Regions from separate parts of the Paenibacillus sp. BR2-3 genome, predicted to be linked through region 2. Evidence: predicted binding sites of a transcription regulator. Region 2 holds the regulator's gene; each other region holds the start of a gene.
What was found. The regulator Rex, encoded in region 2, represses fermentation and respiration genes when NADH is low (regulators of the CRP and FNR family bind a similar motif). The targets are predictions, from matches to a motif close to TTGTGAAATATTTCACAA.
Positions count from the first base shown of each region.

Region 1 (7,822 bases), 2.3 Mb from region 2:
ACAGTACTGTCCAGCGGATCTACCGGAAACGTTACGGTGGTACGCAACGGAGAGACCACACTTATGATAGATGCGGGACTTAGCGCGAAAAGGATTGATGAGTTGCTCAGTATGCGCGAGTTATCAGGCGGGGATATAGACGGTATTTTGGTAACCCACGAGCACTCCGACCATATTAAAGGACTTGGAGCGATGGCGCGCAAATACGACCTTCCGATCTATGCCAACACCAATACTTGGGGGGCGATTGAAAAGGGGGTTGGTAAAATAGAAGAACATAACCGCATGGTCCTGGAGACCGGTCAACATAGAGACTTTGGCAGTATGCGTGTAGAGTCGTTCGCGATTTCCCATGATGCGGCTGAGCCTGTGGGGTATAATTTTTATGACGGCAAGGAGAAGTTGTGCGTGGCTACGGATCTGGGATATGTCAGTGAAAAGGTAAAGCTGGCGATTTCGGATGCCGATGTACTGGTACTGGAGGCCAACCACGACATTGAGCTGCTACGGATGGGACGTTATCCATGGAACACCAAGCGTCGTATCTTGGGAGACATGGGCCATCTGTCCAACGATGCTGCCGGCGCAGCGCTAAGTGAGATTCTTACCGGACGTACGAAACGGACCTACCTAGCCCATCTAAGCAGGGATCATAATATGATGGATTTGGCTAAATTGTCAGTCCGCAGTGCTATGGAGGACATGGGCTGCTTCTTCAAAGACAGTGAGTTCAAACTATGTGACACCTACTATGACCGTCCTACGCCATGGGATATGGTGAGCCAGTCATAAGTCCGTCAAGCTCGGCAGTCTTGCGTTCCAGCTCTTGGCGGGAGATCAGACCTTTGTCGATTAGCAGTTCAACCATTGCACTGATGGTAAGTGTCATATGATAATGCTCGTCTTTCAAATCACCCAGCTTGCCGATAAACTGCACCAGATCAAGACTTGTTGAAAAAGAATCCATAATGCGTCCTCCTTTTATTAGCTCTGACCCTATGATCCCCATAATTATGCATAAATTTTACTTTAGAAAAATAACGTCCCGGCTGCGGCCTGTGATACAATCATATAGAGAAGTATCGTCTTGAAACATATGTTTTCTACTATTGTAGTCTTATGAGAAGTGAAATATTCCATATTAAAAGAATTTGAGAATGCCTATAGTGAAACCTTTTAGTGCTCTTGGGAGTCTATAAGAGGGTAGAAATAGAGAGGAGAGGATTTCCGGTGGGACTGTTTGATGATGATTTTTATTCAACCAAAGTATCTCGACGCAGAATGCGTAAGGCATCGAAGGCATCTTCAACCCACGGCTGGCCGAGGAAATCGCGCCAAAGTCTGTCCACTCTACAAGTTTCCGCGATTAGCTCCTTGATTAGTGCAGTAGTCGCAGTTCTTCTTTTCAGCCTGGTTACAGGACAGTGGATACAAGAACAGGCAGCGGAACCTGCCTTGATTCAGAATATTACTCCGAGCAGCGGTGATCCCTACGACCGCATTATTCAGGCTGCTGCTATGGTACGTCCGGCAGTAGTAAGTATTATCAACCATAAAGAGGATAAAGAGGAGCAGAATATTCTGGATGAGTCCGCACTCGGATCCGGTGTTATATATAAAAAGACAGATGCCAAAGCCTTCATTATTACCAATAATCATGTGATTGAAGGAGCCGGTAAGCTGGAAGTAGTCACAGTGGATGGCGAGACCCGCAAGGCGGAACTGGTCGGCGCAGATAAAGTAACCGATATTGCAGTACTTTCCATTGATGCTAAAGGCATTACTACGGTGGCGCAAATCGGTGACTCTTCCAAGCTGCGTCTCGGAGAGACCGTTATTGCGATTGGCAATCCGCTTGGGTTAGGGGATACACTCACCTCCGGGATTGTAAGCTATACAGAACGGACGATTCCGGTATCGCTTAACCAGGATGGTGTATATGACTGGGAGCAGGAGGTCATTCAGACCGATGCTGCTATTAATGAAGGCAACAGCGGCGGGGCTTTGGTTGATCTGAACGGCCAGGTCATCGGAATTAACACAATGAAAATATCCGATACGGGCGTAGAAGGACTGGGGTTTGCCATTCCGGCCAACCATGTCCTTGAAACAGCCGATGAACTCACGGAAAAAGGCAAGATTGCCCGCTCTTATCTGGGCGTATACTCCGTTGATCTCAATAATCCTTATGTACCGCTTGATGAGGAACAGCGTAAGAATTTGAACCTGCCGGACAGCGTTAAAGAAGGAGCCGTTGTTCTGGATGCCCTTGGACCGGCTAAAGATGCAGGTCTCAAGTTCAATGATGTGATAACGAAGTTTGACAGCCAGGAGATTACCTCAACGCTATCCCTGCGCAAGTATTTGTATGATCATACGGAGATCGGGTCCAAGCTGAAGATCACCTTTTACCGGAATGGAGTCATGAAACAAGTTTCTGTAACCCTTCAGGAGAAACCGCAGGAATAAAAATGATTAAAGCAGTATATACTAATGTAGAAGTCATGTTTAGGGAGGCTGATAACCCTTACATTGGGAAGTCAGCCTTTTATGGGGAGAAACGGAGAAATTCGGATAGGACAGCTTGCCTTTGAATCAGAGGTGTGGTAATATGAAAATACTCATACAGCTGATGATGTAAATTTCCCTATTGAAAAGGGCTGTTATTGAATAAATAAAACCCTTTTCAATGTGTGAATTTTTTCTTTGTTTGAAGATAAAAAGAACATATTAATTTAAATTTGTGGAGGTAACACACATGCAAACAGGTACAGTTAAATGGTTCAACGCAGAAAAAGGTTTCGGATTCATCGAGGTTGAAGGCGGAAGCGACGTATTCGTTCACTTCAGCGCAATTACTGGCGACGGCTTCAAAACTTTGGACGAAGGCCAACGCGTTGAATTCAACGTTGTTCAAGGCAACCGTGGACCACAAGCCGAGAACGTTGTAAAACTGTAATAATAGAAGGCACCGTCCCCGCTTGTGAAAGTTGGGACGGTCTTTTTTTATTTTGTTAATCAACTTGTGACATAAAGGAAGGGAGGAACGGCAATGAACTACCGGAAGAAGCCTTTGGAGGAAATACCGGAAGAAAATACCGCAATATGGGCCTGTACCAGTGATGGATGTAATGGATGGATGAGGGATAATTTCGCATTTGAGCATGCGCCTTCTTGCCGTCTCTGTGACTCCCCAATGGAACGAAGCATGAAGATGCTTCCAATATTGCTTAATTCGAATGGCGATCTCAAGTCGCTGAAGAAGGGTATTTCCATTACCTAACCAACGCCTTTGTGGGCAAAGTTTATATAGATTCACATTCAACTATGAGACGGTTAAACCGTCTTATTTTTTTGCGATTTTTCTGTCGAATTGTGACTTTTGTCACAAAATTATTATTTTTCACCCCGAAATCAGATGTTGTATGTGATAAATGTCACACTTTTATTTTTAAATTTTTGACAAAATAGGATTACGAATTAGGGAGAAGGAAGGGGAGAAATATGGATACAGTGATGCTGTCGCGTATTCAATTTGCGTCAACGACGATTTTTCATTATTTCTTTGTGCCGGTATCGATCGGCCTGGCGCTCTTGATTGCAATTATGGAGACTATGTATGTAAGAAAAGGCAATGAAGAGTACAAGAGAATGGCACAGTTCTGGGGCAAGCTGTTCCTCATTAACTTTGCAGTAGGCGTAGTGACAGGGATCTTGCAGGAATTTCAGTTCGGCATGAACTGGTCCGACTACTCACGCTTTGTCGGTGATGTATTCGGGGCTCCGCTTGCGATTGAAGCGCTGCTGGCTTTTTTCCTGGAATCAACGTTTATCGGCTTGTGGATTTTTGGCTGGGACAAGGTGTCCAAAAAAATTCATCTGCTGTCCATCTGGATGGTGGCGCTCGGCACCATGTTATCCGCATTCTGGATTCTGGCGGCCAATTCCTTTATGCAGCATCCTGTAGGCTTTGCGATGAATAATGGCCGGGCAGAAATGAATGATTTCTTGGCTCTGATTACTAACGGACAACTGCTGGTGGAATTTCCGCATACTGTACTCGCTGCCTATGCAACAGGCGCGTTTCTTGTAACGGGCATCAGTGCATATAAGCTGCTCAAGAAGCAGGATATTTCTTTTTTTAAGAAATCGTTTCAAATTGCGGCCATTGTAGGCGTTATTTCCTCTATTGGTGTAGCTGCCAGCGGACATACGCAGGCACAGTACTTGGTCATAACCCAGCCGATGAAGATGGCGGCTTCCGAAGGTCTGTGGGGGAAGAGCGGCGACCCTGCGCCTTGGACAGTGTGGGCGAATATTGATTCGGAGAATAAAATGAGTACCGGGGAATTCAAAGTTCCTTATTTGCTCAGCTTCCTCTCCTATAGTAAATTTTCCGGTGAAGTTAAAGGGATGAATGAGCTGCAGGCGGAGTATGAGCAGAAATACGGTCCCGGGGATTATATCCCGCCGGTAAGAACGACATTCTGGAGTTTCCGGATTATGATTTTGGCAGGTACGGCGATGATTCTGCTTACTATGTATGCAGTGTATCTCATGTGGCGCAAACAAATGGACCGTCCGAACACCTGGTTTATGCGGTTGATGTTCTGGGGCTTGCTGCTTCCTCCTATTGCCAATACGGCGGGTTGGGTGATGACAGAATTCGGGCGCCAGCCTTGGACCGTCTTCGGTCTGATGCAGACGAAGGACAGTGTATCGCCTAATGTAACGAGCGGTCAGGTGCTCTTCTCGGTAATTGCTTTTACCGCTATTTACGCAATACTTGGAGCAGTGCTGGTTGGCTTGTTCATCAAAGTCATCCGCAAAGGCCCTTATAACATGGACAACGATCACGGCGAATCGCATGATCCATATAACAAGGAGGGATTCCATGCTATCTCTTAATGAATTGTGGTTTGTGCTGATTGCGGTGCTTTTTATAGGATTTTTCTTTCTGGAGGGCTTCGACTTTGGCGTAGGGATGGAAACACAGTTCCTGGCCAAGAATGATACGGAGCGCCGGGTTCTGATCAACTCGATCGGACCCTTCTGGGATGCTAATGAGGTATGGCTGCTGACGGGTGCAGGCGCGATGTTCGCCGCCTTCCCTAACTGGTATGCAACGCTGTTCAGCGGATTTTATATTCCTTTTGTATTCGCCTTGCTGGCTCTGATTGCCCGCGGTGTAGCCTTTGAATTCAGAGGCAAACGAGATTCGCTGGCCTGGAAAAGAACCTGGGATGCCTGCATCTTCTTCGGCAGCTTCCTGCCGCCGTTCTTGCTGGCTGTTGTCTTCGCAAGCTTCATCAAAGGTTTGCCGATTGATGCGGATATGGAGATGTACGCAGGATTTACGGATATTGTCAATGTGTACACAGTAGTAGCGGGTGTAACGGTAGTCCTGCTATGCCTGGTTCACGGACTTATGTTCACCACCCTTCGTACGATTGGCGACCTGCAGGTACGGGCGCGCAAGCTGGCTCAGAAATTGCTGCTTCCGCTGGCCACATTATTGTTTGCTTTTGTGATCATGACTTATTTCATGACAGATGTATTTGAAGTACGTGGTACGCTGCTTCTGATTGTAGTACTATTGGGTATTATTGCTTACGTCCTTGCAGGCTATTTCATGACGAAGAAGAAGGATAGTCTCGCCTTTGGAATGACCGGAGCCGTGATGGCCCTGTCGGTAGCCTCGATCTTCATCGGGCTGTTCCCTCGGGTGATGATCAGCTCGATTGATCAAGCCTTTAATCTGACCATCACGAATGCGGCCTCAGGGCCCTATTCACTGAAAGTAATGACGATTGTCGCGCTGTCGCTGCTGCCGTTCGTACTGGGATATCAGATCTGGAGTTACTTTATCTTTCACAAACGTGTTCACGAGAAGGAGCATCTTGAATATTAATGGATAAAAATTTGCTTGGGTATAAAGGAGTAAAGCCGGTCTTCCTGATCGTGGGCTTCCTTACCCTGGTGCAAAGCCTGTCCATTCTTCTGCTGGCGAAAGGGCTGGCAGAAGTCATCTCTGCGCTGTTTGCGGGAGAACCGCTGAAGGAACAATGGGGCACTGCGCTGTTGTTCCTTCTTGCGTTTCTTGTACGCCATGCGTGTGCAATGCTGATGAGCCGTGTCTCTTACCGCTTTGCGGAAGCGACAGGCAGCAGTATGCGAAAGGAAATGATGGACAAGCTGTTCCAGCTGGGACCCCGCATGGCTGTCGACCGAGGAACCGGGAATCTGGTTACGCTTGTATTGGAAGGTGTTACGAAATTCCGCACGTACCTGGAGCTGATTATTCCACGGATGGTAGGGATGTCGGTTACACCTGTCCTGCTGCTGTTCTATGTCTATACTCAAGATACCATGAGCGGCATTATCCTTACGGTAACAATGCCGATTATTATTGTCTTTATGATCCTGATCGGGATGACTGCGCGCAAGCAGATGGATCGCCAGCTGAAATCTTACCGCACATTGTCCAATCACTTTGTCGATTCGCTGCGCGGACTGGAAACGCTGAAATTTCTGGGGCGCAGCCGCAGCCATAGCAAGAGCATTGCCGAAGTAAGCGACCGTTACCGGTCGGCTACCATGCGGACGCTGCGCGTGGCGTTCCTATCTTCATTTGCGCTGGACTTTTTCACCATGCTGTCAGTGGCTTCTGTAGCTGTCAGCTTGGGAGTGCGGCTTGTTAACGAACAGATGACGCTGGTTACCGGTCTGACGATTCTGATCCTTGCGCCGGAATATTTCCTGCCGGTAAGGCTTGTGGGTGCGGATTTCCATGCTACGCTGGATGGGAAGGAAGCGGGTGAGGCGATGAAGAGCATCATTGACCGGGATACGGTGAAGGCTGTGGTGCTGGAGAAGGACGGTAAGGAGAGCTCTGATTTGGCACGACCTCCGGAGTCTGTGTTTGTGTGGCACAAAGACAGCGTGCTTTCGCTGAATGAAGTCGGCGTAAAATATGAAGAAGGCGGCCTTTCGTCGCTGGAAGGCGTTCGCCTGCAATTCAAAGGTTACGGCAAAATCGGCATTATCGGGGAGAGCGGCGCGGGTAAATCCACTTTGGTGGATCTGCTCGGCGGCTTCTTGCACCCTACATCGGGAAGCATTACGGTCAACGGGGTGACTGTCAGCGGCTTGACGGATGAGGCCTGGCGGAAGCAAACCTCCTATATCCCGCAGAGGCCGTATATCTTCAGCGGTACGCTGGCGGATAATGTGCGTTTTTATTATCCGGAAGCTTCTACAGAGGACGTTGGCAGAGTGGTGGATGCAGCCGGATTATCGCGGCTGGTGGCCTCACTGCCGAATGAACTGGATGAAATGATCGGCGGCGGCGGCCGCTCGCTAAGCGGTGGACAGGAGCAGCGCGTTGCGTTGGCCCGTGCCCTGCTTAGCAGCCGTCCGATTATGCTGCTGGACGAGCCGACAGCTCATCTCGATATTGAGACGGAGTATGAGCTGAAGGAAACGATGCTGCCGCTTTTTGCAGGGAAGCTTGTCTTTCTAGCTACGCACCGCCTGCATTGGATGATTGATATGGATCTCATTATTGTGATGCAGCAGGGACAAGTCGCGGAGATCGGTACCCACCGGGAGCTAATCGCCCGCAAGGGTGCATATTATGAGCTGATTCAAGCACAATTGGAGGGAATCCATTGAAACGTGAAGGATGGTTTGCTCCTTATGTATCGTCGTATTTCTGGCGTTTTGTGCTTATTATCGCGCTGGGGGCGTTGACTGTTTTTTCGGCCTCTTCACTGATGTATACGTCTGGGTTTCTAATCTCGAAAGCGTCCATACCGCCTGA
Region 1 covers NZ_CP126311.1:4,956,751-4,964,572, reverse strand. The annotation lists gene PaeBR_RS23805 (MBL fold metallo-hydrolase) at 1-792, shown strand, start outside; gene PaeBR_RS23800 (hypothetical protein) at 761-967, opposite strand; gene PaeBR_RS23795 (S1C family serine protease) at 1,231-2,469, shown strand; gene PaeBR_RS23790 (cold-shock protein) at 2,759-2,959, shown strand; gene PaeBR_RS23785 (cold-shock protein) at 3,053-3,283, shown strand; gene PaeBR_RS23780 (cytochrome ubiquinol oxidase subunit I) at 3,505-4,908, shown strand; gene cydB (cytochrome d ubiquinol oxidase subunit II) at 4,895-5,911, shown strand; gene cydD (thiol reductant ABC exporter subunit CydD) at 5,911-7,674, shown strand; gene cydC (thiol reductant ABC exporter subunit CydC) at 7,671-7,822, shown strand, end outside.
Region 1: PaeBR_RS23780 (cytochrome ubiquinol oxidase subunit I) is a predicted target of Rex. The motif match lies at 3,374-3,391, and genes of this name have one in related genera.

Region 2 (7,822 bases):
GTGCGGGCATCGCGGAACAAATCACGGATCCGTCCGGCACCGACACCGACATACATCTCTACAAACTCACTACCCGAGGCTGCGACGAAAACAGAGTTCGTATAATGTGCAGCGGCCTTGGCCATAAGCGTCTTGCCCGTTCCCGGAGGGCCTGTAAGCAGAATACCTTTCAAGGGACGAATTCCGAATTTACTGATTTCTTCGTGCCGGATCAGGAAATCCAGCGCTTCACGCAGCTCCTGCTTGGCATTATCCTGACCACCGATTTGTTCAAAGGTGAGCTTGGAAGGGCCGCTCTTCTTGCGTTTCTTATCTGCACCTGCATTTACCGTTAATCCGCCGCGCATATGAGCAATGAGCAATAATGAACCAAGCATGGCAACCCCGATGATAACGGGCACAATATTGAAACCGAGAAAAGCCATAAAAATCAGCAGCACTGGAAGAAATCCGGCCAATACTTCTTTAGTCCATTTAGGCATTATTCCAAACCCCCATTGTTTCAGGCTGTCGCGGCAAAATAATAAATTTGCTTTCTTTGCCGTTCGTCAGACTTACATATACGTTATTATCATCAATTTCCGTTGTGGCTGTTATCCCTTTATACTGTTCCTTCAACTCGTCCAGTGTGGCGGGTATTAATGTATACTTGCGGCTTTCCATCGCTTCGGCTACAGAGAACATTGCTTTATCCCAGATTTCATCAAGCTCTTGATTGGAGTGCTGCTCAACATCCAGATTAAGCGTACGGCCTCCGATTACCGATTGGCCCTCGGTTGAAATATATTGAACCAGTTCACGTAATTTCGTTCCCGGCTGTAAATCAAGTTTCAAAGATACTTCATCGCGGTTAATAGATATGTGTGAATCGTTAACTCCTTCATAGCTGTTGACGATCTTTTGGAGCGGCTCCTGAATTGCAAATTGGCGATACATGAACCACCCTCCAAACAAAAGGGCAGCCGATAGCAATGACGTAAGTAATAGGGGTACCAGACGCAATTTCAAGTAAACGTCCTCCTCTCAGGATGGGAAAACTATACATCTTTCGCATTTATCACAATAAGTGATATATGTTTTTTTCTACGAGTCATGTACTTGATACAAGTAGTAGTATATCACAGGTGTATATACGATTTGAAAACAAAGTGTGAATATATTTAAAATTTTTACTACTAATTTTTGCCTGTTAGGCCCTGCTTTCTTCCTATATCGACAAAAGAGACCGCAACGGTTAGCGTTGCGGTCTCTTTTTCTATGAATTTCGCGTATCATTACATAGGAATTGCATACTTATCATATATCAAAGTTTATATCACAGTGATTAAATCAGTTTAGCGATTCGGCAGACTGTAACCTTCCCCGATGGGGGTTCCGTCGGCAAAACGGAAAAACTTATAGTAATAACGGTCTCCCTGCTCATAGAAAAGCTGCCAGGCATATTCTCCGTTATATACTCCAGGCATTAGCCGCTTAATCGTTATGTCCGGAAGCTGGGCTTCTATAAGTGAGCGGATTTTTTGTTCCGAAGTACCTCTGCTCAGCTCTACGCCGTAGACGGCATTATCACCCTCAGCGATTTTTCCGTCTTTAGTAAATTGAACCCAAACCATCATTTCGATTCCAGCCTCATTTTTACCTGTAAGAACCCAATATATTGAATTTTCGTCCCAGATGGATTTCTGCGCCTTCTTAACCTGGGTCAGCCCGGCCCGCGTTCCGGCGATGTCTTCGGCAGCCCTTTTCTCGTTCCATTCGTCCTTCATAATGGAGACGTAGAACTGGCTTAGTCCGAACAGAAGGAGCAGCATCAGGGCCGATCCCAGCAGGATCCATTTTCTCCTTTTCTTCAAATTACAGCTTCCTTTCTACGGCACTACCGTTTTAGAAGGCCCTCAAAAGACTCTTGGGCTTTACGGCGGATCATTTCCTCATCCAGTGTCTGGCACTTTCCGTGCTTCACAACCTGCTTGCCGTTAATCCATACATGCTCTACATCCTTCGCACTGGCCGAGTATACCGCGTGAGAGAGCAGGTCGGTATGCGGAAGGAGGTGAGGCTGGTCGATATCAATGGCAATGAAATCTGCTTTCATTCCCGGGGCCAGCCTTCCCACTTTATCCAAAAAGATGGATTTGGCGCCAACCTCCGTGGCCATCCGCATGGCTTCCGGTGCCGGAACCGCAGTAGGATCTCCGGTAACCCCTTTATGAATCAGCGCCGCAAGACGCATTTCTTCAAACATGTCGAGATTGTTGTTGCTAGCTGCTCCGTCGGTACCAAGAGACACAGGCACACCGGCCCGGAGTAAATCCGTAACACGTGCAACTCCGCTGGCCAGCTTCAGGTTACTGCCCGGATTATGGGATACACCGACCTGATAACGGGCAAGAATCTCAATTTCCTCATCATTCAGATGGACACCATGAGCCACCAGCGACGGGCGCGTGAACATGCCCAGCTTTTCCAAATGCGCGACAGGACGCAGGCCATAATCGGCTGCATTCTGTTCGACTTCCCGCCGGGTCTCAGACATATGCGTATGCATCGGAAGGTCCAAGTCATGCGCAGCCTGCACGAATTTCACAAAATAATCCGGCGGACACGTATACGGTGCGTGCGGCGAGATCATCGTTGTAATTCTTCCGTCAGCCTTGCCATGCCAGCTGCGGGCAAAATCAATGGCTTCGGCAAGTTTATGATTCTGCATTTCTTCAGAGCAAAATCCGATCACTCCGCGCATCAGAACAGAACGGATACCCGAGAGATCTGCAACCTCAGCAACCCGGTCCATATGATCATACATATCCAGGAAGGTAGTTGTACCCCCCTTCAGCATTTCCAATACTGACAATGAAGTTCCCCAGTACACATCCTCGCCCGTGAACTTCTCCTCCATTGGCCACATTTTTTCCTGAAGCCATACCTGAAGGGCCAGATCATCTCCATAGCCGCGAAGGAGCGACATCGCAGCATGGCCATGCGTATTAACAAGACCCGGCATGAACAGAAGCCGGCTTCCATCTATAATTTCAACACCATTCTCCAAAGGGGGTTCCACTTCACCTATGTAAGTGATCCGATCGTTTTCCACAGTCATATAACCGCTCAGGACAGGCTTGTCAGCACCGGGAACAATAAATTTCCCGTTCTTGATGATCCATTTATTGCTCTTCATGTTCACTTTCTTCCTCCCTTCCATCCTGTAAATAATAAGCCAGACTTTGCAAATCGGTCGTAAAATCAGCAGCATGGATACGAACGTAAGGAGGAGTCTTCAGAATGACCGGGGCAAAGTTCAGGATGGCCTCGATTCCTGAATCCACAAGAATATCCGCTACGTTCTGTGCTTCAAAAGCCGGAACAGTGATAATTCCGATTCGGATACCCTGCTCCCGGATCGTCCTGCCCAGCTCATCCATCGGCTGTACGGTCAGAGAGTTGATTTTCTGCCCCACCTTCGGCATATAGGAATCAAAGATAGCCGTAATTTTCATGGTATCCTTCAAATACGCATTATAATTGGATAAGGCATGCCCAAGGTTACCGGCACCTACCAGTGCTACGTTTATTTGCTGATCCAGCTTCAGGATATGACGGATTTTCTCAATAAGATAGGTGACATCATAACCGATGCCTTTTCTTCCGAAATCGCCGAAATAAGCCAAATCCTTGCGAATTTGCGCCGGGTTAAGGTCCAGTTTTTGGCCCAGCTCCTGAGAAGAAACGGTCGCAATTTCACGCTTGTGGAGATCGTTCAGAAAGCGCAGGTACACAGGGAGTCTGCGAACGACAGCCTCCGATATTTTATCCGATTTCATATTTTCTCCTCCTAAAGGTTGAATGCAGTATCAGCGGAAAATTATGAGTCCCTATAGATTAAAAGTTATAAACGGGCGTTTAGGAGACGCCCCCCTCCTCCAGCCATTCGGCAATACGCGGGACCATCTGATCGGTCAGCATATGCTCCATTTTAGGGCCGGGCAATGAATAAAGGAAGTACTTTCCATAATAAGATTCTATAACTCTGGTATCATAAACAATTACAATCCCCCGGTCCTGGGCAGTTCTGACCAGACGTCCAAAGCCCTGCTTGAACCGGATCACCGCCTGGGGAACAGACAGCTTCATAAAAGGGTTCTTCTTCTGTGCCTGCAGCAGCTCCGATTTCGCTTCCGCCAGAGGATGGTTGGGCGGCTGGAAGGGAAGCCTCACAATAGCCAGACATGTGAGCGCTTCGCCGGGGATGTCTACCCCCTCCCAGAAGCTGCTTGTTCCCAACAGGACAGAAGCGGCGTTATCCTGAAAGCGACGTATCAGCTTGCTGCGGCTCCCGCCTTCTATGCCTTGCCCGAGCACCGTAATTTCTTGCGATGCCAGCACTTCCTTCAAAGGATCATACACCTGACGCAGCATGCGGTAGGATGTAAAAAGCACCATCATACGTCCTTTAGTCGTTACAGCCGCTTCGGCAAGTGACTGCACCAGAGTATCCACAAAGTTGGCATCGCCCACGCTTCCTTTTACACTCGGGAAGTCGCGGGGGATCACGAGCAGCGCTTGTTCCCGGTAATGAAAGGGTGAGGGCAGCTGAACGGTCATGAGGCGGCCCTCTTCCGCAGCTTCATTCAGACCCAGATTATCAATCATAAACTGAAACGATTTATCTACCGACAAAGTCGCCGAAGTCAGCACAATGCTTTTCTTCTTGTCGAAGAACAGCTCCTTCAATTGAGAGCTGACATTCACTGGAACCGCATATAGCTGCAGTGACTTGCTGCGGTAATTCCCGTTAGCCTCCAGCCAATATACAACACCCTCATCGTTCAAGCCCATAAAAAACCGCACTTGATCCCGGATGGCCGCCAAATCCTTGAATAATCCGCTGATATCCGTGACAAGACTATCGGAAGAGGATTGCCCCTCCTGATCCCTCATTTCATTCAGCATTCTCTCGCCGGTGCGCAGGACATCGCTGAGCGTTGATATCATTCCGCTCTCCAGTGAAGCAAGCTCATCCCAATTCTTCGGCTTCTTTCCGGGCAAGAGGCGCAGCACTAATTGTCCGGCTTCTCCTGCGGCCGAATCGCTTCGTTCCGGAAGAAGACTGAACAGCTTCTCACTTAAGATGTCCCATGTTTCCTTCACGGTAATTAAGTCGTTATGAATTCTATCGATGATAACGCTCCATTCGGAGGCCTGCTCGCTGCCAGCCGATTGCAGCTGCTGACGCAGTGCCGGCAGTTGGCCGTTGCGGCTGTCCTTGAACAGCCGGGAAAGCGTGTGAACAACAGTAAAGTGCTTCATATGCATGCCTAAATGCTTACCCGCTACGTCCTCCAGATGATGAGCCTCATCAATAACCAGATGGTCGTAGGAAGGCAGCAATTGATGCCCCGCTTTTACATCTGCGAACAGCTTGGAGTGGTTCGTGATGACCACATCAGCGATCCCTGCCTCATGCTTGGCCCGATGATAATAGCATTTGCGAAACCAGGGACAAGCGCGGCCCAGACAGGAATCCGTATCACTTGCTACAGTTTCCCAGAAATCGCCTCCACGGTTACCCATGTTGAGCTCCTCATCATCTCCTGATTCCGTTTGGGTTAACCATACAATCATTTGCGCTGCTGTAATTAAATCTTCTCTAGGACTGACGAAGTCCCTCCGGTTTATTTTATGCTCAAACTTGCGGAGACACAAATAATGCCCTCTGCCCTTGAAAATCGCAGCTTTGAACGGAAAAGGGACCACCTGGGTCAGCAAAGGAATATCCCTTTCACGCAGCTGGTCTTGCAGATTGATGGTATGAGTGCTGACCATCACCTTCTGTTCCGTACGGACGCTCTGGTAGATCGCCGGCAGCAAATAGCCGAGTGATTTACCCGTTCCCGTTCCAGCCTCAATCAGCAGGTGCTTATCTTCTTCCAGTGCTGTCATCACTTCACCAAACATGATTTCCTGAGCTTCCCGGCTCTCGTAATGAGGCAGGGAATCCTGAAGCCGCCGGGTCACCTCAGCCATATAATCGGCAAAGGATATAGGGTCCAGAGGGTTCTCCTCACTGTCAGCCCGGGGTGGGGTAAGCTCATTCCAGTCCCCCACCTTAAGTGCAAGCTGACGGTAAAAGGAGAGCTCTCCTTCAGGCTGAAAGGTCTCCATCTCCCGTTCACGCAGCAAACCGTCAAAATACCAGCCCAGATCACCGTCATTCTCCGTAAACAGCTCACTGAGACGCTGCACCGTAAGGAGCGGAAGACTATAAAGCTCCTCAAGGCATTTGAGCAGGATCAGGGCAGTAGCCAATGCGTCGCTGTCGGCCTGATGCGGACGTTCATGCTTAATTCCAAAATAAGAACTGACTGCCCCCAGCTGATAGGTCGTCAGCGATGGAAAGCAGATTTTAAGGAAATCAATGGTATCCAAAATACGGCCCTGAAACGGCAAGTATCCGCACCGGTCCAAGGCATTTTGCAGAAACTGAAAATCAAAGGATGCGTTATGCGCAACAAGCACAACATCATCCAGCAGCGGCACGAGCTCCATCATCATTTCTTCCAGCTCCGGGGCATCCTGCACATCACTGTCAGTTATTCCGGTTAATCCGGTAATAAAAGGAGGAATCGGCTTTCCGGGCTTGACGTAGGAACCATAAACCCGCGAGATGGACTGGTCTTCTTCTATAATGGCAAGTCCAACCTGGATGATTTCACCCACAGATTGGGTTCCCGTTGTTTCAAAATCAAGCACGGCAAATTTCATTGTAAGTTCTATTCCCTTTCACTTGAGACTCTTTATGAGCATAACAGAAGTTACGAAAAAAGGCGATGCACGCCGCTTGTTCAGTGGATGCATCGCTTGAATATAACGGTAATAATTACAAAAGCGAAACAAGCTGGCTTCCATACTGAAGCTCGCCGTCTTTAAGGCGGCAGACCTCCAGGTTAACATTCGGCTCCGGAAGTGAAGGATCATGCTGCAGGGAAAGACCGAACAGCTCCTGGGCTTCAGGATAACGTTTCTGCGAGGCCCTTATGCAGCCCATGGCATTATAGACCATTGCTTTCAGCTTCCTGTTCCTGACCAAAGTGATCATGTGGTTTAAATGCTCCCACGCCGTTTCACCTTCCCCTTGATGCAGGTAGGACATCGCCAGATACAACCGGCCCGAGAGACTATCCGGATAACGTGAAATGACTGCCTTGAACTGTTCGATACATTGCGGGTACATGAGCAGCTTATAGTATCCTTGCCCGCGGACAAAGGACTCCATGGAAAGCTCCGGAGCTTCCCGCTGAGGCGGCTCCTCTTCTTGCGCATAGGACAGATCCGTCCCTTGGCTGAAGTTGTTCATTTTCTCCGCAAAGGCCAGCCATTCATCCATTACATTATCACTCAGCCGGCGCAGCAGGTTATATTTGCATAAAAGCTCTTCCCGGCGGGTACCCTCCGCTGTAGGGTAATGAATGACGATTTCCTGGAGCATCTCGTTCATTTCAGCAAATAAATGTTGAAACATGGGACATCCCACCCTCACTGAAAATGAAATCAGTTCAACTTGCCTGACTTCATTTTTTGCCGGGAGAGGCTGTTTCATCCCTTCCATTGATTACATGGCCGGGAAATCGAACGGATCTTACGCTATCGTAGCGTGCAGCTCATGGTCTGTCAGCTTTACCGGCATGTTATGATCGTCAACGAATACCACCGTCGGCTTGTGAGCCGCCAGCTCTTCCTGGGACACCAAGGCATAGGAAATGATGATCACTGTATCCCCTGGGTGAACCAGCCGGGCTGCTGCACCATTCAAACAAATCACGCC
Region 2 covers NZ_CP126311.1:2,303,056-2,310,877, reverse strand. The annotation lists gene PaeBR_RS11040 (AAA family ATPase) at 1-482, opposite strand, end outside; gene PaeBR_RS11035 (hypothetical protein) at 475-1,008, opposite strand; gene PaeBR_RS11030 (DUF5590 domain-containing protein) at 1,335-1,853, opposite strand; gene PaeBR_RS11025 (amidohydrolase) at 1,877-3,178, opposite strand; gene PaeBR_RS11020 (redox-sensing transcriptional repressor Rex) at 3,165-3,821, opposite strand; gene dinG (ATP-dependent DNA helicase DinG) at 3,901-6,762, opposite strand; gene PaeBR_RS11010 (tetratricopeptide repeat protein) at 6,878-7,519, opposite strand; gene panD (aspartate 1-decarboxylase) at 7,637-7,822, opposite strand, start outside.

Region 3 (7,822 bases), 2.4 Mb from region 2:
AAAGAGTTCGGGAGCTGGAACGACTGTTACAAGAGAAAGAGCAGCAAATCGCCGACATGGCAGAGGAAATCGCGATCGTAAAAAAAGCCGTGCACATCTTCAGCAAACCAAAGAACTGAGATTTCAGTTCATCGAAGATCATCGCTCCGAGTTTCGAGTGGAGAAGATGTGCAGCGTGCTCGAAGTATCCCGGAGCGGATATTACAAATGGAGGGGCTCTACGGAAAGCCCCCAGGCTGTCAGCAAGAAGGGGCTACTCGAACGAATTACCTACCATTTCAACGACTCTAAGGGCCGTTATGGGAGCCTGAAAATCACGATTCTCCTGCAGCGTGAAGGCCATAAAGTGAGCGAACGTACCGTCGGAAAATACATGCAGGAACTGGGTTTGCGTTCGTGCGTGGCGAAACAATTTTGAGTGAACACGACCGATTCCAAGCATGATTTACCGATTGCTCCAAACCTGCTAAACCAGCAATTTGCCACGGCCACCCAGTTCATAACCAAGCAACAAGCCTAGAATGAATTCAATACATTGAATTTTTTTATAACCGCAAGCGAATCCATGGCGCGTTAGGCTACGAATCGCCTGCTCAGTTCGCCGCCACTTTTAAAAAGAAGAAATCTGCATAATTAATTTTTTAGTGTCCACTTTCTTGACGGAGGTCCTTCAAACAGATTAAGTGGTGAGTAGTTCAAGGGCATGTGAAACATTTAAGACCGGAAGCCTGTCTAATAGATAAATATAGCGAATCAGCAAGAGGAGTGTGACCTGCCTAAATGTCCAAAAAATTGTGGATTCCCATCCTTTTTATAGTCGTCATTGCTGCGGGTTGGGTAATCGGTGAGTATACGACCCCATCTGCTTCGCAGGAAGAAGGGACAAGTATAGCGCAGCAGCCAAGTCTGCAAGGAGCGCCCGCTGTACAAGAGCCTTCGGCCGTAGTCCCCTCGCCTTCATCTCCTGTAGAGGACGAAGGTGTAGATGCGAATGCAGTCCCAACTGCCGTGCCAGCTACAGCAGAACCAGCTACAGCAGAACCAGCCACGGCAAAACCAGCCGCTACAGCAGAACCAGCGTCCGGAGACAAAGGTTCAACGGGCAACAGCGAAGATTCCGAACAAACCGCTGCAGAGCCGGAAAGTCTTACTGTACTAGTAAACAAGCTGTACAAATTACCGGACAACTATAAACCGGCTGATCTCGTGTACCCGGAGGTTCCGTTTATTTTCAGCGATAAGATTGAGAAACGCATGCTGCGCAAGTCTGCGGCAAAGGCTCTGGAGGAAATGTTTGCCGGTGCAAGGAAGGATGGCGTAAACTTGGCGGGAGTGTCCGCCTTTCGTTCCCAATCCACTCAAACCACATTGTTCAACCGTTACGTAAAACGTGATGGAGAGGCCAAAGCACGGACTTACAGCGCTGTACCGGGACATAGTGAGCATCAGACCGGACTGGCTATCGATATTTCAGGAAGTGACGGCAAATGTGCCGCCGAGAGCTGCTTTGCCGGGACGAAGGAAGCGGATTGGCTGGCCAAGTACGCACCTGATTACGGATATATTATCCGCTTCCCTGAAGGGAAAGAGTCGATTACGGGCTACAAATACGAGCCATGGCACATCCGGTATGTAGGGACAGAGATAGCCCGCTCCGTTGCGGAGAGAGGCATTACGTTAGAGGAATATTACGACGCCATACCGGTGTCCCGGTAACACGAGTTACCTCACTTTCTACGGGAAGCCATAAACCTGAGTTAGCAGCAAGCAGTCCTGGCCTTCAGGGCTGCTTTTTGCTGGCAGCAGAAGTAACGGAATTTGATTCAATTACTGCCGTTCCGGTTAAGTAGATGACAACCGCAAGGATCTTATAAGGAGGCGATCACGTGTCCGAACACAATCATGTGGTGAGCAAAGACGGAAGTTTAGCTATGAACAGGGTTAACGAGGCACTGGAACGAATTGAACCGGAACAGAAGGAAGCTATATTGGAGCATTTTCAAACCTTCCAGAGCTACTTGAGAAAGCGCATACAGCTAGCGCGAAAAATCGGATTGAGTGAGGAGCAGCTGGCTATTGCGGCTGAAAAGGTAGCCGACTATCTGGCGGAACACGAGGAGCCGCGTAATAGTGAGGAAAAACTGCTTCTGGAGCTGTGGAGGGTAGGCAGCAAGGAAGAAAGGCATAAGCTGGCGCACATGCTGGTGAAATTGGCACAAGAAGTGAAATAGAAGGCATTTAGCAGTCCTTCTCCGGCTTGGCGGAGGGGGACTTTTTACGAACCTGCATGCTCTGAACTGTGAACAGGAGAGCAATATGGCGATCAAGGTCTTGTAGTACTGGGATTCCCTTGTAATCAATTTGCCGGACAGGAGCCCGGTACACGCGAGGAAGCAAAGCAATTTTGCCAACTCAATTACGGTGTGACCTTCCCGGTGTTTGCCAAAGTGGATGTTAACGGACCGGATGCAAGCCTCCTCATTAAATATTTGAAAGGACAGCAGTCAGGATCAGGAGACAGCAGGGATATCCAGTGGAATTTCACGAAGTTTCTTGTTGACCGCAGCGGGAATGTAGTGGCCCGTTTTGAGCCGAAGGAAGTCCCGGAAGGATTTTTTGGATTGTACTATGAAAATAATCCTTGACGCTTTTCAAAGACCTTGTATCCTTTGAATAGGAATCATCACATACACAGGTACTGCATAAAGAGAGAAATAATCAGGATAATAACGGCAGGAGGGTTTTATACAAGCATGAGATTAATTACAGAGGTAGCGGCAGAAGCAGGCATTGACGAGAAACATTTGGAGTTGTACGGGAAATATAAAAGCAAGCTGTCCCCATCTCTTTGGGATGAAATCAAGAATAAGCCGAATGGCAAGCTGGTATTGGTCACTGCAATCAATCCCACTCCCGCCGGGGAAGGCAAGACGTTAACAACGATTGGGCTTGCGCAGGCGCTGAATGCAGCGGGTGTCAAAACGGTAGCCGCGCTGCGGGAGCCTTCACTGGGTCCCTGCATGGGTATGAAGGGCGGAGCTACCGGCGGCGGGAAGTCGCAGATTGTTCCGGCGGATGATATTAATCTGCACTTTACAGGCGACATTCATGCGGTTACATCCGCGCATAATCTATTGTCCGCGATGATTGACAATCATATCTTCCAAGGCAATGAGCTGGACCTGAATCCGCAGCGTATCGTCTGGAAAAGGGTTATGGATATGAATGACCGCGGCTTACGCAGCATTGTGACGGGGCTTGGCGATGGCAACGGTACCGTCCGGGAGAGTGGATTCCAGATCACTACGGCCTCCGAAATCATGGCTGTGCTGTGTTTGTGCAATAATCTGGACGACCTGAAAAAGCGCCTGGGGCGTATGCTTATTGGTTATGACCATCAGGGTCAGCCTGTAACCGCCAAGGAGCTGAAAGCGGTCGAGGCGATGACGGCGCTGCTTAAAGACGCGGTTAAGCCGAACCTGGTGCAAACGCTGGAGGGAACGCCGGTCATCGTACACGGGGGTCCTTTTGCAAATATCGCGCATGGCTGCAGCAGCGTAATGGGTACCCGTTATGCGCTCAAGCTGGGTGAGGTTGTAGTTACGGAGGCTGGTTTTGGGGCAGACCTGGGTGCAGAGAAGTTTATGGATATTAAATGCCGCCAGGCTGGACTTACGCCTTCTGCGGCCGTACTTGTTGTAACCGTGAAGTCACTGAAATATAACGGTGGTGTGCCTAAGGAAGAGCTCTACAACGGGAATAGGGCGGCACTTCTTGCGGGCTTGTCGAACATGGAGCGCCATATTGAGAACCTGGGGAAATTCGGCGTACCTGTTCTTGTTGCCATTAATCACTTTGAAGGCGACAGCCAGTCCGAGATTAATGATGTGCTGGAGGCCTGCCGCCGGTTGAATGTGCCTGCTGCACTATCCAAGGTCTGGGCGGAAGGCGGGGCCGGAGGAATTAACCTGGCTAAGGAACTGAAAAAAATGCTGGACCGCGGCGATAACAGCGAATTTGCTCCCTTATACGAAGATAACCTGGATATCCCAGCAAAAATCAGTAAAATTGTGCGCGAAATCTATCATGGTGCGAATATTACCTTCTCCCCTGCGGCCAAACGCAGTTTGGCGGTTATTGATCGGCTCGGCTTGCATCATCTCCAGGTCTGTATGGCCAAAACACCGTATTCCTTCTCCGACCAGCCGCGCCTGCTTGGAGCGCCGGAGGGCTTTACGATGGGAGTCCGTGATATTACCTTGTCGCTGGGCGCCGGATTTGCTGTCGTGATCACCGGGAGCATTGTGACGATGCCCGGACTTCCGGCAAGACCCGCCGCAGAGCAGCTATGGATTGACGAAGAGGGCCAGCTTCAGGGGCTCGTGTAACGTGTAAACTTATCTCTTAATAAGCTTGGGGCTTTGCCGTTCGTTAGAACGGTGAGGCCCCGTTTTGCATGGTCAAACGGAGCTTCCTGCGGCTTCCTGCTGCAAAGAGACATAATGTCACTTCCGCGTGGAAAAGCTAAAGCAATCATGTCCGGCAGGGCAGGCGAAAAATACTCAAAATTGTGAACAATTTGGTAATAGAGGGAAAAAGGCTTGCAATGTGATAATAATCACAATATAATCAGGTTACAAAGTGAAATAAATCACATTAGGACATGTCAAAGTATATAAAGGCTTTTCAAACTGGAGGAGGAAGAAATCATGAAAGTAGCAGTCATAGGATGTACCCATGCCGGAACCGCCGCAATTGTTAATACCGCCCAGCTTTACCCGGATGCAGAGATAACGGTGTATGAGCGAAATGATAATATTTCCTTTTTATCATGCGGAATTGCCCTGTATGTGGGCGGAGTGATCCAGGACCCGCAGGGATTGTTCTATTCATCGCCGGAGAAGCTGGCTGAGCTTGGAGTAGAGACAAAAATGCGCCACGAAGTCATTGCTGTCGACACGAAACGCAAAACCTTACGGGCTCGAAATCTGGACAATGGCCAGGAATTTGACGATTCCTATGACAAGCTGATCATGACTACCGGCTCATGGCCGATTGTTCCAAAGCTGGAAGGCATGGAGCTGGAGGGGATTCTGCTTTCCAAGAACTATAGCCACTCCAACACCATTATTGAAAAAGCGCAGCAGGTGAAGAGAATTACTGTCGTGGGTGCCGGATACATCGGCGTTGAGCTGGTGGAAGCTTTTCAAATGAACGGCAAGCAGGTGACCCTGATCGATGGTGAAGAGCGCATATTGAGCAAATACCTGGACGAGGAATTCACCTCGCCTATCCAGCAATCGCTGGAGGATCATGGAATCAAACTCGCACTGGGTGAAAAGGTCAGCTCTTTTGCCGGAGAAGGCGGTAAAGTTACGAAGGTGATAACCAGTAAAGGGGAGCATGAGACTGATCTGGTGATCCTATGCATCGGCTTCCGTCCGAACACAGAACTGTTAAAAGGCCAAGTCGATATGCTGCCTAACGGTGCGATAATTGTAGATGATTATATGCACACCAGTATGCCGGATGTTTTTGCTGCAGGTGACAGCTGTGCCATTCACTACAACCCTACAGGGAAACACGCCTATATCCCATTGGCAACGAACGCTGTACGGATGGGTACACTAGTAGCCCGTAATTTGGTATCCAACACAATTCCATATATGGGCACACAGGGCACATCAGGCATCAAAATATACGAGGATAACATAGCCGGCACCGGACTTACCGAAGAAGCCGCCAAGGCCGAGGGAATGGATGTGGAAACCGCCCTCATCACTGACAATTACCGTCCCGAGTTTATGCCGACTTTCGAGCAGGTTCTTTTAAAAGTGGTGTTTGACCGCGCAACCCGCCGTATTCTCGGCGCTCAGATCATGTCCAAGATGGATCTTACGCAATCGATCAACACCGTGTCGGTATGCATACAGAATAAAATGACGATAGACCAGCTCGCCTTTATCGATTTCTTCTTCCAGCCGCATTACAATAAGCCTTGGAATTTCCTGAATACAGCAGGACTTCAAGCGCTGCCGAAGCTGGGAACGCAGAAAGAAGCCGTAACCGTATAAAAATAGAATAAAACCCAGCAAAACGGAGCCATTGGATATGGCTTCGTTTTTTTGTGCTGTAATTTTGACATGTTAGTGAAAGTTTTCACTTACGTTTTCTAGTAGTGATAATTGTCACGTCAATGTGTTTTAACTCGCGTTACAATGCATAAAGGAACAAATTTGAAGTAAATAGAAATAGAAATAGAAATAGAAGGAGATAGGAATCATGGCTTATAATAAACCGCAGCAAATTGCTGAAGTCACGGTTGAAAACGGAGTTAAAAAAGCACATAATCCGCTCAGCGCTGTACTTATTCTTGGTTTTCTTGGTGGGGCATTCATCTCTCTCGGATTTTTGCTCGATATTCGTGTCATTGCCAGTGCACCGGCGGAGTGGGGTTCCTTTGCAGGCTTTATCGGCGCTTCGATCTTCCCGCTCGGACTAATTCTGGTATTGCTCGCAGGCGGCGAGCTGTTGACAGGCAATATGATGGCCGTACCGCTGGCTTTCATCGCCAGAAAGATTACACTTTGGGAAACCATAAAGAATCTTATTCTTATTACAATTAGCAACTTGGCAGGAGCACTCTTTGTCGCTTATTTCTTCGGACATATCGTGGGCCTGACAGCAGATGGCGTCTATCTGGACAAATTGGTATCCATAGCAGAACACAAGCTGGATGACTCTTTCCTTCAGGCTTTCATTTCCGGTATCGGCTGTAACTGGCTCGTTGCGCTGGCTGTATGGCTCTCTTATGGAGCAGATAATTTCAGCGGCAAAATCCTGGGGATCTGGTTCCCGACTATGGCTTTCGTAGCCATCGGCTTCCAGCACGTTGTAGCGAATATGTTCCTGATTCCCGCGGCCATTTTTGAAGGCCACTTCACTTGGTCCCAGTATCTGATGAATTTCATTCCGGTATGGCTTGGCAATCTCGTAGGTGGTGCACTCTTCGTAGGCGCAGCTTATTGGGCCGCTTACCTGCGCAAAGAGCCTTCGGCTATCCAATCGGTGGACAATAGAGTTACTGCCGGAGTTAAGAAACACGCCTAATACTTATGTAAAATATACAGCACTCCTTGAAGCGCTAACTGTCAGCCCGCCGGGTTGATGGGAAGCTCCGGGGGGTGTTTTTTGTGTCTGCACATAAATAATTCGCCGTGAAATACCGACTCGGGGGAACGAAATCGGATTCACGGCGAACGCATTAGGGAGTGTTTCATATTATTAATTTACCCGGGCACACCGGCATCGAAACACTTTATTTTTCAGGTATTCCTTTACGCAAAACTTCACCAACTATACAATATAAAATAGCAAAATGGAGAGGGAGGACTGCGGTCATGAATCATAATGGAGATGGTATATTTCCGGCGGTATGCCCGCTGGATTGCCCGGATACCTGCGGACTTTTAGTGCATAAAGAGAACGGTAAAATTGTGAAAATAGAAGGAAATCCGCAGCATCCCATTACCCGGGGAGCGATTTGTAATAAAGTCAGGTATATGGCGCAGCGGGTACATCACCCGGAGCGGCTGATGAATCCGCTAAGACGGGTCGGTCCCAAAGGGGAAGGCAAATTTGAAGTGATTAGCTGGGAGGAAGCGATCCGGGAAATCACCGGTAAGTTTAAGGAGCTTTCCGCAGAATTTGGGCCGGAGAGTATCTTGCCTTACAGTTTCTACGGAAACATGGGCGTATTGAGTGTGGAGGGAATGGACCGGCGATTTTTTCATGCATTAGGTTCAAGTCTCCTTGATCGAAC
Region 3 covers NZ_CP126311.1:4,700,245-4,708,066, reverse strand. The annotation lists partial or broken gene PaeBR_RS22635 (IS3 family transposase) at 63-212, shown strand; gene PaeBR_RS22630 (IS3 family transposase) at 266-418, shown strand; gene PaeBR_RS22625 (IS3 family transposase) at 526-633, shown strand; gene PaeBR_RS22620 (D-alanyl-D-alanine carboxypeptidase family protein) at 781-1,716, shown strand; gene PaeBR_RS22615 (DUF3243 domain-containing protein) at 1,887-2,231, shown strand; partial or broken gene PaeBR_RS22610 (glutathione peroxidase) at 2,310-2,645, shown strand; gene PaeBR_RS22605 (formate--tetrahydrofolate ligase) at 2,754-4,388, shown strand; gene PaeBR_RS22600 (FAD-dependent oxidoreductase) at 4,710-6,074, shown strand; gene PaeBR_RS22595 (formate/nitrite transporter family protein) at 6,283-7,110, shown strand; gene PaeBR_RS22590 (molybdopterin-dependent oxidoreductase) at 7,401-7,822, shown strand, end outside.
Region 3: PaeBR_RS22595 (formate/nitrite transporter family protein) is a predicted target of Rex. The motif match lies at 6,148-6,165, and genes of this name have one in related genera.

Region 4 (7,822 bases), 220 kb from region 2:
TCCGATATCCTTCGTGCAGGATTCCGCACAATTGCGCGGGCAGCCGTTGACAGCCATTTTGAACTTGGCAGGGAAGTCAAGCCGCTCGTATTTGCGTTCCATCAGAGCGCCCATACCCATGGAATCCTGGGTACCGAAGCGGCAGAACTGCGAGCCTACACAAGTCTTAACGGTACGAAGAGATTTGGCATAAGCATAACCTGATGGCATGTCCAGCTCTTCCCATACTTTCGGCACATCCTCTTTCTTCACGCCGATCAGATCCAGACGTTGACCTCCGGTTACTTTTACAACCTTAACATCATATTTCAAGGAAACCTCAGCGATTTTCATCAAATCTTCAGGTGTAGTAACCCCGCCATACATCCTTGGAACGACTGTGAATGTGCCGTCTTTTTGAATATTGGCGCTCATTCGTTCGTTTACAAAACGGGATTCCTTCTCATCCTCATGGGTGTCCGGATAAATCATGCCGAGATAATAGTTCACCGCCGGACGGCATTTAGAGCAGCCTTCCTCTTGTTTCCAGCCAAGCACGTTCATAACCTCTTTGGTAGTTCTCAAACCCTTCGCTGTAATCTCAGCCACAATCTCATCGCGGCTTAATGTTGTACAGCTGCAAATGCCCTGCTTGGCGCTTTGCTGGAAGCTGTCACCCAGTACAAATTGCAGGATTTGTTCTACAACCGGCTTACATCCGCCGCAAGAACGGGTAGCCCCGGTACAAGCTTTAATCTCGTCAACCGTTGTAAAGCCATTCTCGGTAACGGCATCTACAATCGCTTTCTTGGTTACGCCATTGCAGCCGCAGACGATTTCCTCATCCGCCATGGCTTCAACAGACATCCCTTTCTTGGCTTCACCGCCGCCGCAGCAGCTGGTGCCCATGACCTCTGCATAAATTTCATCCGTCATTTCCGAGCCTTGCTTTACAAGCTTCTGCAGATTGGCTGATTCCGTAACATCTCCGAACAAGACCGCACCGACAATAATGTTATTTTTAAGCAAAATCTTCTTATAGGTTTTCTTCCACTCATCCTTGGCCGAGATTACTGTATGTTCAGAGGTTTCCAAAAATTCACCGGCCGAGAATACATCCACACCGGAAATTTTCAGCTTGGTAGAGACTACTGAACCTTCATATGGCTTCGTTGCAACGCCGCACAGATGCTTAGCCAGTACCATTCCCTGTTCAAAAAGCGGAGCAACGAGCCCGTAGCACACTCCCCGGTGCTCGGAACACTCCCCAACGGAGTACACGTTGTTCATTGAGGTTTGCAGATAATCGTTAACAACGATTCCGCGATTTACTGTTATTCCGCTATCTTTAGCCAAGGCTACATTCGGCTTAATTCCGACAGCCATAACCACGAACTCTGCCTCAAGCTCACTTCCGTCACTAAAGCGCAGCCCGCTTACCCGCTCAGAACCTGTCAATTCTACCGTTTGCTTGCCCATAGCGAATTTCACGCCTTGACGCTCCAGTTCGGCCTGCAGCATGGAGGAGGCATTGCGGTCAAGCTGGCGCTCCATCAAATCTTCCATTAAATGCACAACGGTAACATCCATACCCAGATTGACGAGACCTTTTGCCGCTTCAAGACCCAGCAAGCCGCCGCCAATGACCGCAGCCTTCTTGTATTGCTTGGCCGCTTCCAGCATGGCGTCGCAATCGGCGATATCTCGGAAGCCTACTACGCCTTCCTTATCGCTGCCCGGGACAGGCAGAATAAAAGAATTGGAGCCTGTCGCAATAATCACCTTATCGTAAGAAACAGCCAAACCGTTATCTGTAAGGATCTGCTGTTTTGCTTCATCTATTTGTGTTACTGTAGTGCCTGTGTGCAAAGTAATGTTGTTTTCCTTATACCAATCAAGGCTATTCAGTATAATATCATCCACTGTTTTGCTGCCCTCAAGGACATAAGACAACATAATCCGGTTGTAGTTGGGATGCGGCTCACTTCCGAAAACGGTAATATCATAAGCACCGCCCAGCTTCAAAATCTGCTCGAGCGTACCTACGCCTGCCATACCATTGCCGACTAATACTAACTTTTCTCTCTTCGTTATCATTGTTAGGTGCCTCCTTAAAGCGTCTGAATTCTGCTCTCTCACTTCTTTATATTGGAATTATACGTTTAAAATTTAAATAGAGATTGTGATTAGAATCACATCAAATGTGAAGAATTTCACATAAATATTTGGGCGTGTTTCAGAGATTAACAAGGCACAAAAATAGCCAGATCCCCTTCGTCTAGAACCTCCGGTGATCTGGTATATATATCCTTTTATTAACGTAAAACGAGCGAAAGCTCCACTTCATCCTGCGGCCGAAGCTTCATATCCATTCCGCTGTCCAGCAGCTGCTTTTCATTTACCTTCAGCATCCACAATTCGCTGGTAAGGGGGATATAGTCCTTGACGGACAGCACCGCCTTGTTGTCCTCGGACAACCGGACCATTCCGCAGCTCTTTAGCACACTTCTTACAGTCAGATCCTCCGCAAAAGGAATGATATAGGAGTGGGACAATTCCGCCCGTTCGCTTCCACCGTTCACAACCAAAATCACGGACTGAAGTGACGCTTCGCCGGATCTCAGCTTCGGTGTAATCACTAGATGTGAATCCTTATCCAAGGAGTTGTCCCAGTCCGTGCCGGTAATCGTTTTACCGTTCACTCGGAGCTCCCAGTCGATGCCGGGATCGAGTGACACATCGCTTACCGATAGAATACTTTTGCCGTCTTCGGCAAACACGACAACGCCACTGGCTTTGAGCAATTCCTTAACCGTCATCCCCTTCCGGTAAGTACCGCTTAGCTGCTTGTCCCTGCTATCGGTTCGCTCACTGCCGTCAACGAGCAGCGAGAGCACAGGACCATTTAATCCGGATGCTTCATGATCTTCCCCGTTATCGGCACCGAAGATGGAGGAGCATCCGCCTGCTGTCATAATTATGATCAACCCTAGCAATACACGCCACAGAAGTTTTGTGGGCATCCCCGGCACCGCCTTCTTTTGCATTTGTCCATTTCAGGATAACGCAAACAAGCCTCGTTCTCAATATATATCAGGCCGGAAGAGATGCAGCTTTTATGAAATTGTAATTAAAAAAGTCCCTTAGGGAAAAAGTCCCCGAAGGGACTTTTACTAAACACCGTCTATTGCTGATATCTCGGGAACAAGATGTTATTCTCCAGATGCACATGCTCAAAGGTCATCCCTTCCAGCTCTTCAAGCCGGGCGTAGGTCAGACGGTAGGTTGTGCAGGCATGTCCCGGAGGCGTGAAATCATTAGTAACCCGGCGAATTTCCTTCAGAATATCGCCAGCCGCATCATGCTCTCCTTCAAGCTCATGAAGAGCTTCACGAAGCTCTGTCAAAGAGGATTCACTTGGGTTTTCAACATAGCTAAGAATCTTGGGAAATTCACTTACTTCTTCCTTGGCCGTATGTTCAAGCAATTCTCCTTTGAGGGTGTTAAACAGGGTATACAATTCTGCCAAATGAGGGGAGTCCTCGCCATGTACCCGGAATACTTTGGTCACATTTTGCCCGATCAGAGGCAGCTCTTCGCGGAGATAACGGTGATGTTTATTTACAATATGGTCGATCAGTTCCGCGGACGGCGCATGGTTCCAGACCGTGTCTTCCTCAAGAACCGGGTATTCCTCCAGCAGCTTATACAAATCACTAATTACAGCCTCTTTATTCAGACCGCGCTCCTGAACGGCTTCGCCCAGCGGTTTGGCACCGCCGCAGCAGAAATCAATTTTGTTCGCTTTGAAATAATCAGCGGATTTAGGGAATTGCAGTACAATATCTCTTACCATTGCTTCACTATTAAAAAAAGGTTGTTTGGTCGCCATCATGGTTCCTCCTTGGGGTGTTGGTTCAGGTTTTCTTCTACCTTTTCACCTTACCCCCAAATAGAACCCTAACTTGTGATTATAATCACTGAAAATAAATCTCTTTATTGAACAAAGCTGAAGCACTAGTCAGGTGCAGATATCCATTCCTGATAAATGGTTAGGTTATGATCTTTGTACTCTTTACATGGCTTGGAGAGCTCCAATAACCGGACATCGCTCAGGTAAGTTGGCACGAAATAGGCAGAAATTGTATCCAGGTCGTCTCCATCAAAAAATGACTCATCCCCCAGAAAAGGATGAAGAAGTACCGTATTTTCGTACATTGACCATATCACTGCCTGAAGCACCATGCTTTGTCTGATTCCATTGTGAGAAAGGAAGCCTCGTGTTCCACCGGAACCTGACCGATTATTCTGCGGCGTGAGCCCGGTTGATTCCAGACAATGCCGCTCACAGCCGATGCATTTCCAGCCGGAAGGGCCTTGAATCCATTTTTGAAAAAGGGTTCCGCTGTCGCTGTTCCCTTTATAAAGGGATGAAATGATACTGTAAGGCACTCCGATCCACGCATCCCATAAGGAATCAGGCAAATGGCTGTGAAGCATGAACAAAGCTTTATCATATATAAGCTGCACCTTAATCGAAGCAGACTCCAGCTCAGCAACATCCTTTTTTCCGTACGTGATTTCCCGGGAAAACAGGGGGGTCTTCATCTCCCTCGCCTCCTAATAGTTTTGCTAAGCCTATACTCTACAACGAGCAATTGAGCAAAATTCTATACGTAAGCGCTTCCATTGTGATCTGATCAATGTTTTTTTATTATATTACATAAACAATGACTGCGTGCAACTATTTATTTAAAATTTGAAAAAGCCCTTTGTCCCTTGCACAGGGAAAAAAGGGCTATCAACAGGTCATTCGATACGGGGTTACTTTACCCAGCTCTCAGCCCAGGACTGAATTTGCTGCATGACAGGCTGCAGCGCACGGCCTTTGTCTGTCAATTCATATTCAATACGTACCGGAGTCTCCGGGTACACATGGCGTACCAGAATTCCTTCACCTTCCAGGTCCTTCATTCGCTCGGACAGCATCTTATCGCTCATTGAAGGAATTAGACCGGAAATATCCTTAAACCGCTTCGGTCCGCTCATCAATGTCTGAATAATAAGTCCATTCCATCGTTTGCCTAAGAAAGAGAAGGCAGTTTCGAATCTGGGACACATCGTTAGTTGATGTTCTTCCATTGTTCTCACCTCTCACTTGCGAAACTTACTATTAGTTAGTATATATAATTTTACCACATTTTAACCCTGATGAACATCGTTTACCAAAAAAAGTTCATCTGCCATAACTATTATATCCCTGGTGTCAATCCCCCATGCCCTCTGACGGCTCTCTTTGCGCAATGGCCCCGGTTACTACAAAAGCCAGGTCATCATTGCCGAAAAGTGAGAGCACTCCCAGAACGGTCTCATCCGAAATGAATCCCGCTTCCTCCTCGGATACCGTCAGGGCAAGCGCCCTGCGGAGCGATTCATTTCCTTCCTGGTCCGGGTAAGCCAGCAAATACAGGGCGTGCGGGTCAAGACCGTTATTCACACACCACTGGGCAAAGACAAGAATCATCATATCTTCATCGCGCTTATAGCTTTCAATGATCTGCTCTTCCCTCGATTTAGGGTAATCCTCCATGTTCTTCTCCTTTCTGCCATCCGTCAATCGGTAAGCTGCGCGGCCAGAACGTGGCTGGGCAGTACTGCTGAAGCGGAAACTCCGCATTGCTCAGGTGTGTCTATATTGCTTAAAAAATGATTTACAACTCCGCTGAATCCTCTTCTCTCCAGCACAGAATCCCAGCTTCCGAAGCTCTGGCTTCGCGGCAAAACGCCCTTCTCATAGAGAACTGCCTTTTCCATATCCGCTACTTCTACTGATCGGCCATTCCCATGCAGCTCCAGCTTCTCCAGATCGGCACCGGCATCCCGTACCATGCTGTACATGCCAATGCCACCATTATCCCAGCCCAGCATACCGGAAGATTGCAGCAGGCGTCCATCTTCACCCGATTGAAGATTACTGCGAAGCAATTCGTAGTCGCCACCGCAAAGCCAGAGCAGCAGATCGAGCATATGGATCAGATCATCATGAATGGTTTCACGGCTGCTCCCTGACTGCAGCTTCGTCCGGTGCTTAACCGCGCTGCATTGACGGATACCGCCAGCCTTCTCCAGCCAAGCCTTAGCGGCTGTATACATGGGTGCATAACGACGGTTAAAGCCCACGGCCAGCAGGAGACCCCTGTCCTTTGCAAGCTCCGCCAGCCGACGGGATTCCTCCAAATCATAGGAGAGAGGCTTGTCCACATATACCGATACCCCATGCTTGAGGCATTTGGTTACGATATCATAATGAGTTGGCGTGGGACTATGCACAAACACGGCATCGATATCCCAGGACAAAAGTTCATCCAGATTAGTTGTCCCTTTGGGAAAACGGTACGAGTTCACCGCACCCTCTACCGTCGCTGGTGAATGGCTTAGTACACCGGCCACCTCCGCACGATCATGACGGGAGAGCAGGGGCAGATATACTTTCCGGGCAATATCGCCTATTCCGACCATGGCTACTCTTTTTCGCTCAGGAACATTCATTGGTGCAACCCCCTCTATAGAAGAACTGTACATCCTCTTTTGTCTCTTGTAGCTATTATACCTTGACAGCTTATAACAACAAATGATCTTTGCTTCATTTATTACTTTTTTTTCAGTATGATGAGGTCAATGAAAGAGTGAAGGAAAGGGCATATTAATGATGAGAAAATGGCTATTGGCAATTCTATATGTTTCGAGTATAATTGCCGCTTTTATCTACAGATATGACATTCTCGACTGGATAAGGCATGATCATAATCTCTTTTTATTAATAGGCACCGCAACTTTGCTGGCTCTGTTTCCGGTCGTGCCTTACAAGGCCGTCATCGGCTTGTTCGGATATGCCTATGGAAGTCTGGCCGGTGCTGCTATTTGCTGGGTGGCTACCACACTTGCTGCTGCAATTATGTTCGGCGGCGTTAAATATTTATTTCAAGGTAAAGCTAGAGCCTATTTGGCCTCCGTGCCGGCATTGGATAAATTCGCGGTTGCTGTGGAACAGCGGCCTTTCGCATCCGTGATCCTGGCCAGGCTGGCTCCGTTTATTCCACAGACTGCTGTTAACGCCTATGCCGGAGCAGCCGGTCTGCCTTTCTGGAGCTACCTCGCGGCGTCGGGCATCGGTAAAATACCCGGAATTGCCCTGTTTGCTTTCCTTGGCGGCAATATTTTCCAGCGGCCGGGGACTGCTGTCGCGGCTATTTTAGTCTATGTGGGTGTGCTGGCTCTCGCCGGACTTGCCTTTCGTTCCCGATCACCGGAGTAAGGACGTTTATCCCCTTCCTGTTGGCGCTGGCAGGCAGACTGTAATTAAATTATAATTAATTGTGATATATTTAATTGCATTATGTGATGGAGGGATATTAATGAGTAATAATCATACGAACAATATAGGATTCAAAACGGAAAAAGCCACATTTGCGGGCGGATGCTTCTGGTGCATGGTATCCCCGTTCGAGGAATTGCCGGGTATTATAGAGGTAATCTCCGGGTACACCGGCGGCCATACGGAGAATCCAACCTATGAAGAGGTTTGCTCTGAGACAACGGGACATGTGGAAGCTGTGCAGATCACCTTCAATCCCGGGATATTTCCTTACAGCAAGCTGCTGGAGCTGTTCTGGCAGCAGATTGATCCAACCGATGAAGGCGGGCAATTCTATGACCGCGGCACTTCTTACGGAACGGCGATCTTTACCCATTCTGAGGAGCAGCGGCAGCAGGCGGAGGCCTCCAAAGCAAACTTGCAGGAGAGCGGCCGTTTCTCCAAGCCGGTTGTAACCCCAATTCTTCC
Region 4 covers NZ_CP126311.1:2,079,422-2,087,243, reverse strand. The annotation lists gene nirB (nitrite reductase large subunit NirB) at 1-2,076, opposite strand, end outside; gene PaeBR_RS09850 (hypothetical protein) at 2,295-3,002, opposite strand; gene ric (iron-sulfur cluster repair di-iron protein) at 3,164-3,871, opposite strand; gene PaeBR_RS09840 (hypothetical protein) at 3,997-4,587, opposite strand; gene PaeBR_RS09835 (winged helix-turn-helix transcriptional regulator) at 4,804-5,121, opposite strand; gene PaeBR_RS09830 (hypothetical protein) at 5,246-5,569, opposite strand; gene PaeBR_RS09825 (Gfo/Idh/MocA family protein) at 5,593-6,528, opposite strand; gene PaeBR_RS09820 (TVP38/TMEM64 family protein) at 6,689-7,294, shown strand; gene msrA (peptide-methionine (S)-S-oxide reductase MsrA) at 7,395-7,822, shown strand, end outside.
Region 4: nirB (nitrite reductase large subunit NirB) is a predicted target of Rex. The motif match lies at 2,181-2,198, and genes of this name have one in related genera.